DNA from 2 places in the Pontiella sp. genome. Region 2 is predicted to be linked to the other one. Evidence: riboswitches for the same ligand, from Rfam matches in the RefSeq annotation. Region 2 holds a riboswitch; the other holds the start of a gene.
What was found. Region 2 has a riboswitch for thiamine pyrophosphate ahead of thiS (sulfur carrier protein ThiS). Riboswitches for the same ligand answer to the same signal wherever they lie in the genome.

Region 1 (10,999 bases), on a different contig from region 2:
CGGCTCTTTCCAAACCTAAATCTTTTTTAGTAGCTTGATTTCGAGGTTTTATGCATCCGATTACCAGAAAGCTTTTTCTCTTCAACACGGTCCTACTTGCGGGGTGCGGAAGCACGAAGCCCGTTGAGGCAAAGTCGCCCACCGGGACGGTTTCGCTCAGCTATATCGCGCGGCTCTACACCATGAAGATGTCCATGTCGGGCAAGAATTGCGTGTTGAAAAACAAGTACAACACCATCGAAATCGAGACCAACAGCCGCCGCGCATGGATCAACGGCATCATGGTCTGGTTGCATCATCCCTGCCGCCTGTCCGGCAAGGAGTGGGCCATTCGCGAGGCGGATTTCAAGAAGGGCATCGACTGCATCATGCGCTCCTATGCCTATCTCGAGAAGCGCACGCCCAAGGTGGTGGTGCTCGATCCCGGCCACGGCGGCAGCGACCCCGGCGCAACCGGGCCCCGGACGAACATCCGCGAAAAGCAGGTGGTGCTCGACATTGCCCTGCGCGTCAAGGCCCAGCTCGAGGCCAAACGCATCCAGGTGCGCCTGACGCGTTCGACCGACATCATCCCCTCGCTCCAGCAGCGAACCGACTATGCCGCCAGCGTGGGCGCCGACCTTTTCGTGAGCATCCATGCCGATGGCGCCGGCGATTCCAGTGCCCACGGGGTGGAAACCTTCATCATGACGGTCGAGGGAGCCGATTCGAGCAACCACTACGGCCAGCCCGGCGACACGTTCGCCATGAAAAACAACTCCTTCGATGCCGCCAATGCGGTGCTGGGCTTCAATCTGCAGGGCAACCTCGTCAAGGCCACCAAGCGCAACGACCGCGGCCTGCGCCGGGCCCGCTATTCCGTTCTGAAGAATGCCCCGTGCCCGGCGGCGCTGGTGGAATGCGGCTTCCTGACCAATCCCGAAGAAGAGGCGTTGCTCAACACGGCCAATTACCGCGAGGCCTGCGCCCGCGGCATCGCCAGCGGCGTTCTGGCCTATTTCACCCTCGCCCGCCGCAGCCGGAAATAGGGATTTCTCCCGATTATGGCTTGCAACCCTACGCTGATTGAGTAGCGTGCTCCCTTGTTCGCTAGGGGAGACGGCGGTGCTGTCTGAGATTCCAACCCTTGGAACCTGTGCGGGTCATGCCGCGAAGGGAAGCGAAGCTGTTCCTTCGGCTTTCGCCTCGAAAGCAGTTATCTGTTTTGGTCAACGGTTAATTGGTTTTCCCTTCCGGGTTTTTGAACCAACAACGAATAACTGATAACGGATAACTGAATTATGAGTGGTTACGGCAAATATTTTCCCCGGTCTGAAAAAACGTACGTGGAAGGATCGCGCCCGGATATCCGGGTTCCCTTCCGCACGATCAAGCTGCACGGCGACAACGAGGATCTGCCCGTCTACGACGTCAGCGGTCCCTACACCGACTCCTCCTACGAGCCCGACCTGAAGCAGGGCCTGCCCGCCATTCGCGAAAACTGGATCGCCGAGCGCGGCGATGTCGAGGTGCATGCTTCCGGCGTCGATATTCTTTCCAACTCGGAAAAGGCCTTCAAAGGCCTGCGGCGCCAACCGCTCCGCGCCAAGCCGGGGCAGTCCGTTACCCAGATGTCCTATGCCCAAAAGGGCATCGTCACCCCCGAAATGGAATTCGTGGCCATCCGCGAAATGGTCGAGCCCGAATTCGTCCGCGCCGAAGTCGCCGCCGGGCGCGCCGTGATTCCGCTGAACATCAACCACCCCGAAGCCGAACCGATGATCATCGGCCGGAAGTTCCGCACCAAAATCAACGCCAACATCGGCAATTCCGCGCTGGGTTCCTCCATCGAAGAGGAAGTCGAAAAGATGCAGTGGGCCACGCTGTGGGGCGCCGATACCGTGATGGACCTCTCCACCGGGGCCGACATCCACGACACCCGCGAATGGATTGTCCGCAACGCGCCGACGCCCATCGGAACGGTGCCGCTCTACCAGGCCCTCAAGAAGATCGACGACAACGCCGACGGCCTCTGCTGGGAACTCTACCGCGACACGCTCATCGAACAGGCCGAGCAGGGGATCGACTATTTCACCATCCACGCCGGCGTCCTGAAGAAAGATATTCCCGCGGCCAAGGTGCGCAAGCTCGGCATCGTCAGCCGCGGCGGATCCATCATGGCCAAGTGGATGGTCGACAACGACCAGGAAAACTTCCTCTACACCCACTTCCGCGAAATCTGCGAAATCATGCGCGCCTACGACATCACCTTCTCGCTGGGCGACGGCATGCGCCCCGGCTGCATCGCCGATGCCAACGACGAAGCCCAGTTTTCCGAGCTCAAGACCCTCGGCGAGCTGACCAAGATTGCCTGGGAATACGGCTGCCAGGTCATGATCGAAGGCCCCGGACACGTGCCGCTCGACAAGATCAAGGCCAACATGGACAAGCAACTCGAAGATTGTTTCGAAGCGCCGTTCTACACCCTCGGACCGCTGGTCACCGACATTGCGGCGGGCTACGACCACATCACCTCCGCCATCGGCGGCGCGGTGATCGGCTGGCACGGCACGGCCATGCTCTGCTACGTGACGCCCAAGGAGCACCTCGGCCTGCCGAACCGCGACGATGTGAAGGAGGGCGTGATCGTCCACAAAATCGCCGCCCACGCCGCCGACCTCGCCAAGGGCGTTTCCGGCGCGATGGACCGCGACGAAGCGATGCGCAAGGCCCGCGGCGAATTCCGCTGGGTCGACCAGTTCAATCTCACCTTCGATCCGCTGCGGGCGAAGGAATACCGTTTGGCCTCGCTTCCGCCCGAAGAGCGCGACAAGACCGACCAGCACTACTGCTCCATGTGCGGCGAGCAATATTGCTCCATGCGCATCTCCGCCGAGATCAGAAACTCCTGATCCGGCCTTGGAAGGCGCTCCCCGCCGGAGCCGCGTGGCTCCGGATCTTATCCGTGGAAAGGAAGGCGTAGTGATGGTTTCCAAAATCGATATCGAGCAAGCGTACGAAAACGTCAAAGGCAATGTCATCGAGACGCCGTTGCGGCGGGCGCAGGTGTTTTCCGATCTGGCCGGGTGCGACATGTTGCTCAAAATGGAGACCCAGCAGATGAGCGGCGCGTTCAAGGAACGCGGCGCCCTCAACCGGCTGCTGCAGCTTTCGGAAGAGGAAAAGAAGCGCGGCATCATCGCCGCGAGCGCGGGGAACCACGCCCAGGGCGTGGCCTACCACGCGCACCGGATGGGGATTCGGGCGGTGATCGTCATGCCCGAGTCCACCCCGTTGGTCAAGGTGACCGGCGTCCAGTTCTGGGGGGCGGAAGTGATTCTGCACGGCACCTCCTACGACGACGCCTATGCCCTTTCCCGCGAGCTCGAACACCGGCAGGGCTTGGTCTACGTCCATCCCTTCGCCGATCCCTGGGTTATCGCCGGGCAGGGGACCATCGCCATCGAAGTGCTCGATCATGAGCTTGGCGCCGACCTCGATGCCATCGTTGTTCCCATCGGCGGCGGCGGACTGATTGCCGGCATCGGCGCCTATGTCAAGCGCGTCCGCCCCGACGTGAAGGTGATCGGGGTCGAGGTGGAAGGGTTCGCCTGCATGAAGGATTCCCTCGCCGCCGGCGCGGTGCAAACGCTCGTCGGAACCAATACGATTGCCGACGGAATTGCGGTCAAGCGGGTGAGCGAGAACACGTTTGCGCTGTGCCGCGGCTATGTCGATGAGATCGTGACGGTCACCGACGATGAGATTTCCAATGCCATCCTGATGCTGCTCGAATACGAAAAGGTCGTCGTCGAGGGCGCGGGCGCGGTGGCCGTTGCGGCGCTGCTGAACAAAAAAATCGGCGGCGTGGCGGGCAAGAAGGTCGTCTCCGTCGTTTCGGGCGGCAATATCGACATCACCATGCTTTCGCGCATCATCGATCGGGGCCTCGAGTTCGGCGGACGCATTGCGCAGTTTTCCACGCCGCTGAAAGATTCGCCCGGCGCGCTTGAAAAGGTGCTCGGCATCATTCGGAAAGCCGGGGCAAACATTCTCGAGGTTTATCAGCACCGCTACTCGAAAGACGTCCCCGTCGGCGAGGTCAACGTTTCCTTCACCATCGAAACCAGAAACCGGCAGCACATCGCCGAGATCGAGTCGCAGCTGCGGGTTGCCGGCTACGAAGTCTTCCGGTCCCACTGGAAGCCTTCCGAGGATTGAGCCGCGCGGCGGCCCTGCCGTCGGTTGCATGTTCCCCCAGCCAGCTTCCGGGGCCTCCTTCTTTCCAAAACCGCCGCGGCCATCGGCTTGCAGGCCCACACTTGCGCAAGTGTGGGCGGCGGCCCCGGAGCCGGAACGGGCGGGATGGATTGGGGCGGGGTCTCTTTTTTGTTCGCCGGCGTTGACAATCCGGGGGGAAATAGCCTTTTATCCGCAAATTCGGATATATGGATAATGGGTGAGATTCTTGACATTTTCAAAGCGCTGGCCGATGAGGGCCGCTTGCGGATTCTGCGGTCGGTCGACCAAGCGGAACTTTCGGTGGCGGAGCTGGTGCAGGCGCTGGAAATGCCGCAGTCGACCGTTAGCCGCCACCTGAAGCCGATGCGCGAGGCGGGGCTGGTCTCGTCGCGACGCGACGGCACATCGGTTTTCTACAACCGCGGCGAGCTGTTCCGCGATGCGGCGTTTGCGCAGATCCTCAATGAACGGCTGAAGGATATTCCGGTGGCCAACCGCGATGAGGCGGCCGTTGAGCGGGTGTTGGATATCCGGCGCAAGAAGAGCCGCGAGTTTTTCGATCAAATTGCCGGGCGCTATGGTTCGCTCACCGAGCCGGGCGGGGGCTGGCAGGCGCTGGCCGCCGGGCTGGCCGCCGGGTTCGAGGGGCAGATGGTTGCCGATCTCGGTTGCGGCGAAGGGGCCTTGGCGCTTTTGCTCGCGCGCTTTGCGGCCAAGGTCGTCGCGGTCGACCAATCGGGCAAAATGCTCAAGCTGGTGGCCGAAAAGGCGGCCGAGAGCGGCCTGTCGGATCGGTTGGAGCTGCGGGTCGGAATCCTGGAGGAACTGCGGTTCGCCGAACCGGAGTTCGATGCGGTTTTTTTGAGCCAGGCGCTGCACCACACCTCGAGTCCGGAGCAGGTGGTTCGATCCGCCGCCGGCGGCTTGAAGACCGGCGGCAAGCTGGTGATTCTCGATCTCGTCCGGCACGAACACGAGTGGGCGCGCGAGGAGTGGGCCGACCAGTGGCTCGGTTTCGATCCGATCGAGATTCGCGAGTGGCTGCACGGTGCGGGCATTGACCCCAGCGTGATCGATTCGCTTCCCGGGGCCACGCCCGACCTTTCCGTATTGATCGTTGTCGGGAGCAAAATTTAAAAAAGAAGTTCGCGAGGCCGGCGGGATGAACCATCGCTTCCTTTGCGACCAACGTGCTGAAAATTAACCACACAGGAGTACTTGCCATGGCGGGTAAAAAGAAGACGGCGAAAAAAGCCGCGAAGAAACGGGAATTGGATTGCGTTATTGCGGATATCAAGCTGGCGGAATTCGGCCGCAAGGAGATGGGGCTGGCGGAATATGAAATGCCGGGGCTGATGGCGCTGCGCGAAAAGTACGGCAAGGAGAAGCCGCTCAAGGGCGCGCGCATTACCGGATCGCTCCACATGACGATCCAGACCGCCATGCTGATCGAAACCCTGCAGGAACTCGGCGCGAAAGTGCGCTGGGCAAGCTGCAACATCTTTTCCACCCAGGACCACGCCGCCGCGGCGATTGCCAAAACGGGCACGCCGGTCTTTGCCGTCAAGGGCGAGACGCTGGAGGAATATTGGGAATACACCGACCGTATTCTCGACTGGGGCGATGGCCTCGGCCCGAACGTGATCCTCGACGACGGCGGCGACGCCACCATGTTCGTGCAGGTGGGCTTCAAGGCCGAGCAGGATCCGTCCATTCTCGACAAGAAACCCGGCAGCGCGGAAGAAGCCGTTTTCTACGCGCAGCTGAAAAAGGCGCTGAAGAAGGATCCGAACCGTTTCTCGCGCATCGCCAAGGATATCCTCGGCGTTTCCGAAGAAACCACCACGGGCGTGCATCGTCTCTATCAGCTGGCCGCAAAGGGCGAGCTCCTTTTCCCGGCCTTCAACGTCAACGATTCGGTCACCAAGTCGAAGTTCGACAACCTCTACGGCTGCCGCCACTCGCTGGTCGACTCCATCATGCGCGCCACCGACGTAATGCTTTCCGGCAAGGTGGCGGTCGTTGCGGGCTACGGCGATGTCGGCAAGGGCTGCGCCCAGTCGCTGGTTGGGCAGGGCGCCCGCGTTGTCGTGACCGAAATCGACCCGATCTGCGCGCTTCAGGCCGCGATGGAAGGGTATGAAGTCATGACCATGGACCGGGCCGTACAGATCGGCGATCTCTTCGTGACCACCACGGGCAACTGCGACGTGATCACCGAAAAACACATGAAGCAGATGAAGGACATGGCGATCGTCTGCAACATCGGCCACTTCGATTCCGAGATCCAGGTCGAGAAAATGAAGAAATACCAGTGGACCAACATCAAGCCGCAGGTCGACAAGATCACCATGCCGAAGGGCAACAGCATCATCCTGCTGGCCGAAGGCCGTCTGGTGAACCTCGGTTGCGCAACGGGTCATCCGAGCTTCGTGATGTCCAACAGCTTCACCAACCAGGTGCTGGCCCAGATGGAGCTCTACTGCAACCCCGGCAAGTATCCGATCGGCGTCTACACGCTGCCGAAGATCCTCGACGAGGAGGTCGCCCGCCTGCATCTCGAAAAGATCGGCGTCAAGCTCGATACGCTGACCGCCAAGCAGGCGAACTATCTCGGCATCCCGAAGACCGGTCCGTTCAAGCCCGATCACTACCGCTACTAGGTTGGGCGCGGGAGTAGACGCTCCCCAATAAAGCGAAAGGCAGGCCTGTTTGCCTGCCTTTCGTCGGGGCGGGGGCGGCGTCGCCCGCGGCGCCGTTTTGCGGAGTCATTTTGGTTTTGTTGGGCATGGATTTCCGTATGATGCCCCGATGCTTTGGATTGTATATAATTTGTTGTTCCCGGTGGTGTTTCTATTCATGCTGCCGAAGTTCCTGACGCGGATGGTTCGCCGCGGGGGCTATTGGGAGCATTTCGAGCAACGCGTCGGCCATTTCGGTACGCAGACCAAGGCGCGACTGCGCGAAAAAAGGCGGATCTGGGTGCATGCGGTCAGCGTCGGCGAAATCTACGTGGCGCTCCGTTTCATCAAGGCCTATCGCGCACGCCATCCGGACGCGTATTTTGCGCTGAGTACGACCACGTCGACGGCGCATGCCATCGGGCGCAAGGAGATCGACGAACGCGACGTTCTGTTTTATTTCCCGGTCGATCTGCCGGCCGTCATAAAAAAGGTGCTAGGCATCGTGAATCCCGAACGGATCGTGTTGGTCGAGGGCGAGTTTTGGCCCAACCTGATCCGGTTGGCCGACAACCGGGGTATTCCGGTTTCGCTGGTGAACGGGCGGATGTCGGAGCGGTCCTACAAGGGCTACCGCAAGCTCAAATCGCTCACGGCCGATGTGCTTCGCCGGATCGATCCGATCTGCGTGCAGGGCGATCTCGATGCGGAGCGCATGATCGGGATCGGTGCGCCGAAAGAGCATGTCCACCGCATGGGAACGGTCAAGTTCGACGTTGCCCAGCGCGACCCCGCAGGCGAACAAGTGGCGCAGGGCGTGATGCAAAAGATCCGGGTTCCGGCCGATGCGGTGGTGCTGCTGGGCGGTTCGACCTGGCCCGGCGAAGAGCAGACGCTTTGCGAAATCTACAAGCGGTTGCGCGCGGCCAATCCCAACCTGTTCCTTATCGTCGTGCCGCGCCATGTCGAGCGCCGCGACGAGGTGGAGGCTTGTTTCGAGGAGCAGGGACTTTCCTTCGTGCGCAGGAGCGAGGCGGCGGCGTTTGACGGTGCCAAAGCCCCCGATCTCCTTTTCGTCGATACCACGGGCGAGCTGCGGAACTTCTACTCCGTTGCCGACCTCATTTTCGTGGGCAAGAGCCTGCACGAGCACGGCGGGCAGAACCCGATCGAGCCCGCCCTCTACGGCAAGGCGGTCGTGGTGGGCCCCAATATGGAAAACTTCCCGGCGGTCATGCCCGAGTTCCTCCAGGCCGGCGCAATCCGGCAGGTTCCGGACGCGGCGGCCCTGGAGGAGGCGATCGGGCAACTGCTGGAACATCCGGCGGAACGGGCCGAGCTCGGCCGCCGCGCCGGCGGCGTGGTTGCCGGCAATCTGGGCGTCATCGAGCGAACCGTCGAGCTTTTGGGTGGGGAATAGTTGGACGCGCCGGGGGGATTGAGTTAATTTTTGCGATCTTTTAACAAAGCAGGAAGTTATGCCAAATACCGACATCTACAAACAGCGCGAACCGTTGCCTTTTGGCAACAAGCCTCCCGAAAAAAAACGCCGGCGCCGCAGCGCTTCGAAGCGGGCGTTCGACGACCATTCCCGCAAGCGCCGCAGCAAGAACTCCGGTCTGCGCCGCCTCCTGCACCTTTGGCGGAAATCGAGCAATGAAAAAGCGATCTGGATCAGCATTGGCATTGTCTTTGTTGCAATGCTGATCATCGTCGCCATATGGCAGTTCGTCATTCTCGAGCATATGGTCCGCATCGAAGAACAGAAGATCGAGGGGGCGGGCGCACGCGCGGGCATCCCGGCCCAGACCGATGCTGCCGCCCCCGCGCAATAGGTTCGCACCACGCTTTGCCCCGTTTTTCGGGGCTTTTTGTTTTTAATCTTTGGGCTCGCGGCACGGCGGATGAATTAGTACAAAAACAGTCGGAGATCGGGATGGAAACGAAAACGAAGACGATCGGGATTTTGACCTCGGGCGGAGACTGCCCGGGGCTGAATGCGGCGATACGCGGCGTGGCCAAGGCCGCGCAGGGGCAGGGTACCAAGGTGATCGGTATTTTGGACGGGTTTCGCGGGTTGGTGGAAAACCGGATGATGATGCTCGAAGACAAGCATGTTTCCGGCATCCTGACCACCGGCGGCACCTTTCTGGGGTCGAGCCGCGACAAGCCGCACAAGATGCCGATGGGGGGAACCGAGATGGATATGACCGAGGTCGCCATCGCCAACGCCCGCAAAAACCACATCGACTGTCTCGTCTGCCTTGGGGGCAACGGAACGCAGAAGAACGCCATGCGCCTGCACGAAGCGGGGCTGGATGTGCTCACGCTGCCCAAGACCATCGATAACGACGTGGCCGGCACCGATATCACCTTCGGGTTCGACTCCTCGATGGCGATTGCAACCGAGGCGATCGACCGCCTGCATACGACGGCCAGCAGCCACCACCGGGCGATCGTCTGCGAAATCATGGGCCACAAGGCCGGCTGGCTGGCGCTGGGCGCGGGCATTGCGGGCGGGGCGGACGTGATCCTGCTGCCTGAAATCCCGTACGATCTCGAACATGTGGTGGCGCATCTGGTGGAGCGGCGCCATCACAACAAACGGTTTTCCATCATTGCCGTAGCCGAGGGCGCGGTCCCTAAAAACGACAAGAATCGGGCGGAGCGAGCGCAACCGCAGGAGGAAGTCGAAGGGTTGATCCAGGAACCGGTGGCCAGCCGCGTTGCGCGGGAAATCCAGCAGGCGGCGGGGATCGAAGTCCGCTACACCTCGTTGGGGCATGTCCAGCGCGGCGGATCGCCGACGGCGACCGATCGTCTGCTTTCTACCCGGCTTGGAACCAAGGCGGGCGAGCTGCTGCACGACGGCGTTTACAATGTGATGGTGGGGATCAACGGGAACGACTGCGTGGCCGTCCCGCTCGCGGAGGTGGCCGGGCATACCAAGGTGGTGCCGCCGAACCATCCTTGGCTCAAAACCGCCGCCTTGGTGGATACCTGCCTCGGCGATAAGATCGAATTCAAGGAATGATGGGTTGCGGCGGGGTGGGATGCTTGCCGCCTCCGGGCCGCAACTCGGATCCAGCCACCGCGATTCCGGAATTCCCTTACTTGGAGGACAAATCCATGGGATGCAAAAAAGACAAACCGAAGAAGAGCAATGCCGACGGCAAGTTCGAATGTTCAAAGTGCGGAGCCGTGGTCAAGAAAAAGGACAAGGTCTGCAAACCCAAAAAAATTAAAAGCTGATTTCACCTATCGGATCATCGGCCTTTTTTTCGACGAAAATTACCGACGGAAGCCGATTCGCTACAACCGTGTAGCGATTGGGCCGGGCCAATAGGACCGATCCATTATCCTTTTGTTTTGTTTTTGAAGCGGTCTTGGTTTTATATACGCCGCTTTTCAAGGAGTTCCCATGCAAACGATCGAAGAGAAAATCCAAGAATTGAAGCGCAAGCGCGGGGCGATCATTATCGCCCACAACTACCAGCCGGACGAGGTTCAGGCCATTGCCGACTTTACCGGCGACTCGCTGGAGCTGAGCCGCAAGGCCGCCGAGCTCGAAGAGGACGTGATCGTCTTCTGCGGCGTCCACTTCATGGCCGAGACCGCCGCCATCCTGAGCCCTGAAAAGACCATCCTGCTGCCCGATCAATTCGCCGGGTGCCCGATGGCGGATATGATTACCGCCGAACAACTTCGCGCCAAGAAGGCCGAGCATCCCGGTGCCGTGGTGATCTGCTATGTCAACAGCTCCGCCGCCGTGAAGGCCGAGTGCGATCTCTGCTGCACGTCGTCCAATGCCATGGCGATCGTGGCGTCGGTTCCGGCGGACAAAGAGATCATTTTCGTGCCGGATACGCACCTGGGGCACTATGTCCAGAAGGAGCTCGGTCGCGAGATGATTATCTGGGACGGCTACTGCCCGACCCACTCGCGCATCCGCGATGTCGATATCATGCGGGAAAAGCAAGACCACCCGAACGCCAAGGTGATGGCGCACCCCGAGTGCCCGCTGCCGATCCGCGACTTGGCAGACTACCTGCTATCCACCGGCCAGATGTGTACGCACGCCAGAGAATCGGACGAAA
Region 2 (4,347 bases):
CGCCAACTTCGTAAATACCTCTAACATGCCGCACTCCTATTCGTTTCCCTCAACGTTGGTCATTTGACCATTCCGCCAAGCGTTGTTCAAAAATAATCTCATTTTACCAAGGCCGCCTGCGCCTTGGCGTTGCTTTCGATGACGGCCTCGACACAGCTCATGAAATTCATGACGCACGGCACCTTCATTTTATAATAGACCTGCTTGCCGCGCTTGTCGTCCTCGACGATGCCCGCCTGCTTCAGCACCGAGAGGTGCTTCGAGATCGTCGAAAAGTCGGCATCGATCTGATCGACGAACTCGCAGACGCACATTTCGCCGGCCGACAGCTGCTCGGCCATCCACAAGCGCGTCGGATGCGCCAGCGCCTTGAGCACCTTCGCCTTCGCTTCGTACAGCAATTTTTCCTTCGCATTCATGAATTGTCCCTCAATTAATATTTGGCAATATAGCCAAACGTTCGGGTTTAGCAAGCCCGATTTCGGAAAAAAGTGAAAATATCCTGGAGTGCGGCGGCAAGCGAAGCGCGACACCGCTTTCGTGCACGCCGAGCGACGGTTAAAGCGCCGTCGCGTCGCAAGCTCCTTGCCGGCGCACTCCAGGAAAAACCGGCGCACTCCAGGAAGAACCGGCGCACTCCGGAACCCTTTACAAAATATATTCGCCAACATCGGCCAAGGAGTCGAAGACGGGGGCGCCGCAGGCTTCGAGGCGGGGGCGGCTGTTGTGGCCGCAGGCAACCAGCGCGCAGTGGACCCCCATGGCCTCGGCCACCTCGAAGTCGTGCAATGTGTCGCCGATAAAGAGCACTTCCGCCGGATCGAGCACGAGCCCGTCCATGTATTTCAATCCGTTTTCCACCTTGCCGGCGGCATAGATATCGTTAAGGCCAATGACGTCGTCGAAGAACGGCGTTAACTTGAAATAGTCGACCGAATGCAACAGCGCGCCCTGCTCATAGGCCGAGAGCACCGCCTGCGGAATCGCCTTGGCCCGGAGCTCGGCAATCAGCTCGCGGGCGCCTTCGTGCAGCGGGCACTCGTATCGGCGCGCGGTGTACTCGGCGATAAACTCCTCGGCCAGCACGGGGTAGGGATCGGTCGCGTAGTCGAACCCGAGCTGGCAGTAGTATTGATCGACCGGGAAGCAGAGTTTGTCGCGGTAAAGCGCAACATCGATCCGAGGCAGGTTGCGCCGCTCCAGCATGTGGTTGTTGATCTCGGTGCAGAGCGAGGTGTCGTTCCACAGCGTGCCGTTCCAGTCCCAAATGATGTGTTTGAATGTGCCCATTGCCCGAACCTTGGAGAACTCCCGGCGACTTTAACAAGACCATTCTCGCGAAATGAGCCCGGCCCGGCGGCGTTGGGGGATTGCGTCCCCAAATGCCGGCGCTTCCTGCTTTACTTCCTCCGGCGGGCTTGGCAACGTCGCTCCTTAGTCACCCGGGGTGCCGCTTCGAAGTTCGAAACGTGCTGAGATCATACCCGTTGAACCTGATCCGGATTATGCCGGCGCAAGGGAGCGTTGAATCGACTTCCAGCGTTCCCGGGTTCCCGGGAACGCTTTTTTGTTGGAGTACCGAACATGAAACTGACCGTAAACGGAACGGCCCACGAACTCGGGGGCGACGGCACCATCGATGCCCTGCTCGACGAGCTGGGCGCAACCAAGGCGCACACGGCGCTGATGGTCAATGGCAACGTGGTCCCGTCCGAACAATGGGCAACCACCCCGCTGAACGAAAACGACGAAGTGGAAATGCTCGTCTTTGTCGGCGGCGGATAACCAAAACCCGCAAAGACACCGCGCACGCAAAACCGGCACCCTTCGGGATGAATGAGGTCTACACCATGAATGAAGATGTTTTAAAAATCGGCGATCAGAAACTGGGCTCGCGCCTGTTTCTGGGAACGGGAAAGTTTTCCTGCACGCAGGCGATGATCGATGCGGTCAAAGCCTCGGGCACGGAGCTGGTGACCGTCGCATTGCGGCGCTTTAACCGCGCACAGGCGGAGGACGATCTATACGGTCCGCTTTCGCAACTCAAAAACGTGCGGCTGATGCCGAACACCTCCGGCGCCATGAACGCCAAGGAAGCCATCCGCGCCGCGCTGCTCGGCCGCGAGCTGAGCAAGAGCCCGTTCGTGAAACTGGAGATCCACCCCAACCCGCACCATCTGTTGCCGGACCCGATCGAAACCTACGAAGCCGCCATCGAGCTGGTGAAGCAGGGCTTCCTCGTCCTCCCCTACATTCCGGCCGATCCGGTGCTGGCCAAGCGGCTCGAAGACGTCGGCTGCGCGGCCGTCATGCCGCTGGGCGCCGCCATCGGAACGGGCAAGGGACTCTCCACCGCCGAAATGATCAAGATCATCGTACGCGACGCCAACATCCCCGTCGTGGTCGACGCCGGACTGCGCGCGCCGTCCGAGGCCGCCTGCGCGATGGAGATGGGATGCGACGCCGTGCTCGTCAACTCCGCCATCGCCGCCGCCGACAATCCCTCCGCCATGGGCGCCGCATTCAAGGGCGGCGTCGAAGCCGGTCGCATGGCCTATCAAGCCGGCCTGATGCCGACCAGCGAAGTGGCCGTGGCCTCAAGCCCCCTAACCTCGTTCCTCGCCACTCAAACGGACTAACCAGCAGCCCCCCTCCCCGCCCATGAAAACACCACTTCCAGCGTGGTTGAGCCCGGAACCGTGGCTCAACCTTGAATTCAGCGCCGCCGATGTACAACGCGCGCTCCATGCCGACGCGCCGAACGAGAAAACGCTGGCGGCCCTGCTCTCGCCGGAAGCCGCCCACTTTCTCGAACCGATGGCGCAGCGCGCGCAAACCATTACGCGGCGGCACTTTGGCCGGACCATCTCGCTCTACACCCCGCTCTACCTCTCCAACTTCTGCAACGGCGGATGCCTCTACTGCGGCATCGCCGCCGACCGCAAGGCCACGCGCAGCGTACTCGACACCGAGCACCTGCGCCACGAAATGGAAGCCATCCGCGCGATGCACCTCGAAGAGCTGGTGCTGCTCACCGGCGAACGCATGCCCGAAGCCGATGTGGACTATCTCGAAACCTGCGTTTCGATCGCGGCGGAATACGTGCACAACGTAACCGTCGAAGTCTTCCCGATGGCGGAGGCGGAATACCGCCGGCTGGCCGAAGCCGGATGCACGGGCGTGACGATCTACCAGGAAACCTACGACCCCGTCGTCTACGAACGCATGCACCGCTGGGGCGACAAGCGCGACTTCGCCGCGCGGGTCGATGCCCCCGACCGCGCACTGCGCGGCGGCATGCGCACCATCGGCATCGGCGCCCTGCTCGGCCTGGCCGACCCGCGCCACGACATCCTCTGCGTCTACCGCCACGCCAAGCATCTGCTGAAAACCTATTGGCAGGCCGGCGTCTCGATTTCCTTCCCGCGCATCCGCCCGCAGCTCGGCGGTTTCGAGCCCGATTTCCCGGTCGACGAAAAAATGCTGGCCCAGTTTGTGTTCGCGCTGCGCATCTGCCTGCCGGAAATTCCGCTGGTGCTCTCCACCCGCGAGCCGCGCCGCGTGCGCGACGGCATGGCCGGACTCGGCATCTCCAAAATGAGCGTGGCCAGCAAAACCACCGTCGGCGGCTATAGCGAGGACTCCGAGGAATCGACTGCGCAGTTCGAGATTTCCGACGACCGCGGCATCGACGAATTCAACGCCATGCTCCGCGCCAAGGGTCTCGAACCGGTCTTCAAGAACTGGGACGCCACCTACCGCGAACCCGCCCGCTACCAGAAAGCATAAGTTCTCACCACAAAGCACGCCGGATATTCTTTTCCGCTGCGGCCTCGGGACCTCCCGCGCGGCGGGCGGCATTCCGATGGCTTCTTCCGTAGCTTTCCAAGCGCGAACGGCCCCGCCTGCGGCGCTTCCGCCGCTCAATCCGGAGCAATTTTTCCGGCGTCAACGAGGCAGGAAGCGGATCGACAAAAACATAGCGGTCATCGATCAGAATGCAATTGTCCGAAATCAGCAGGAGGTCCCCCTCCAGCACAAAGCTGAGCTTCCAATTTATGGACTCTTTCCGCATCGCCTCACAACCCTTGATGAGCATCCAATATTCCGCAATTGCCCGTTGGGCTCATGAGTTTGCTGATGAGGGCGTCGGGTTTGAAAGGTTCCTGTCTTCCGCAACGGTCGGCGGCGGGCAGGTAAAAGATTCGTGGGTAAAAAATGATCACGCGTGGATGTTTTACCCCGCATCTTTCACTTGAAAGCATACGAAGTCGTTCCGACTGCGGGAGAAGGATGGGCAGAAAAATGAACGGCAGAAAGATGGGTGGCGGGCTAAAAGGAAATCCG

Region 1: linked by a shared signal. The riboswitch ahead of thiC (phosphomethylpyrimidine synthase ThiC) and the one ahead of thiS (sulfur carrier protein ThiS) in region 2 are both predicted to bind thiamine pyrophosphate.

What each region holds. Positions count from the first base shown of each region.
Region 1 covers NZ_JBFJYW010000001.1:22,873-33,871, forward strand. Annotated here, with positions in the region: gene ABYO54_RS00120 (N-acetylmuramoyl-L-alanine amidase) at 51-1,028, shown strand; TPP riboswitch at 1,082-1,175, shown strand; gene thiC (phosphomethylpyrimidine synthase ThiC) at 1,281-2,891, shown strand; gene ilvA (threonine ammonia-lyase) at 2,965-4,200, shown strand; gene ABYO54_RS00135 (ArsR/SmtB family transcription factor) at 4,435-5,358, shown strand; gene ahcY (adenosylhomocysteinase) at 5,445-6,884, shown strand; gene ABYO54_RS00145 (3-deoxy-D-manno-octulosonic acid transferase) at 7,033-8,322, shown strand; gene ABYO54_RS00150 (hypothetical protein) at 8,381-8,737, shown strand; gene ABYO54_RS00155 (6-phosphofructokinase) at 8,839-9,936, shown strand; gene ABYO54_RS00160 (hypothetical protein) at 10,032-10,154, shown strand; gene nadA (quinolinate synthase NadA) at 10,324-10,999, shown strand, end outside.
Region 2 covers NZ_JBFJYW010000297.1:204-4,550, forward strand. Annotated here, with positions in the region: gene ABYO54_RS14285 (ArsR/SmtB family transcription factor) at 99-419, opposite strand; gene ABYO54_RS14290 (HAD family hydrolase) at 649-1,290, opposite strand; TPP riboswitch at 1,434-1,540, shown strand; gene thiS (sulfur carrier protein ThiS) at 1,585-1,785, shown strand; gene ABYO54_RS14300 (thiazole synthase) at 1,851-2,639, shown strand; gene thiH (2-iminoacetate synthase ThiH) at 2,662-3,789, shown strand; gene ABYO54_RS14310 (hypothetical protein) at 3,794-4,099, opposite strand.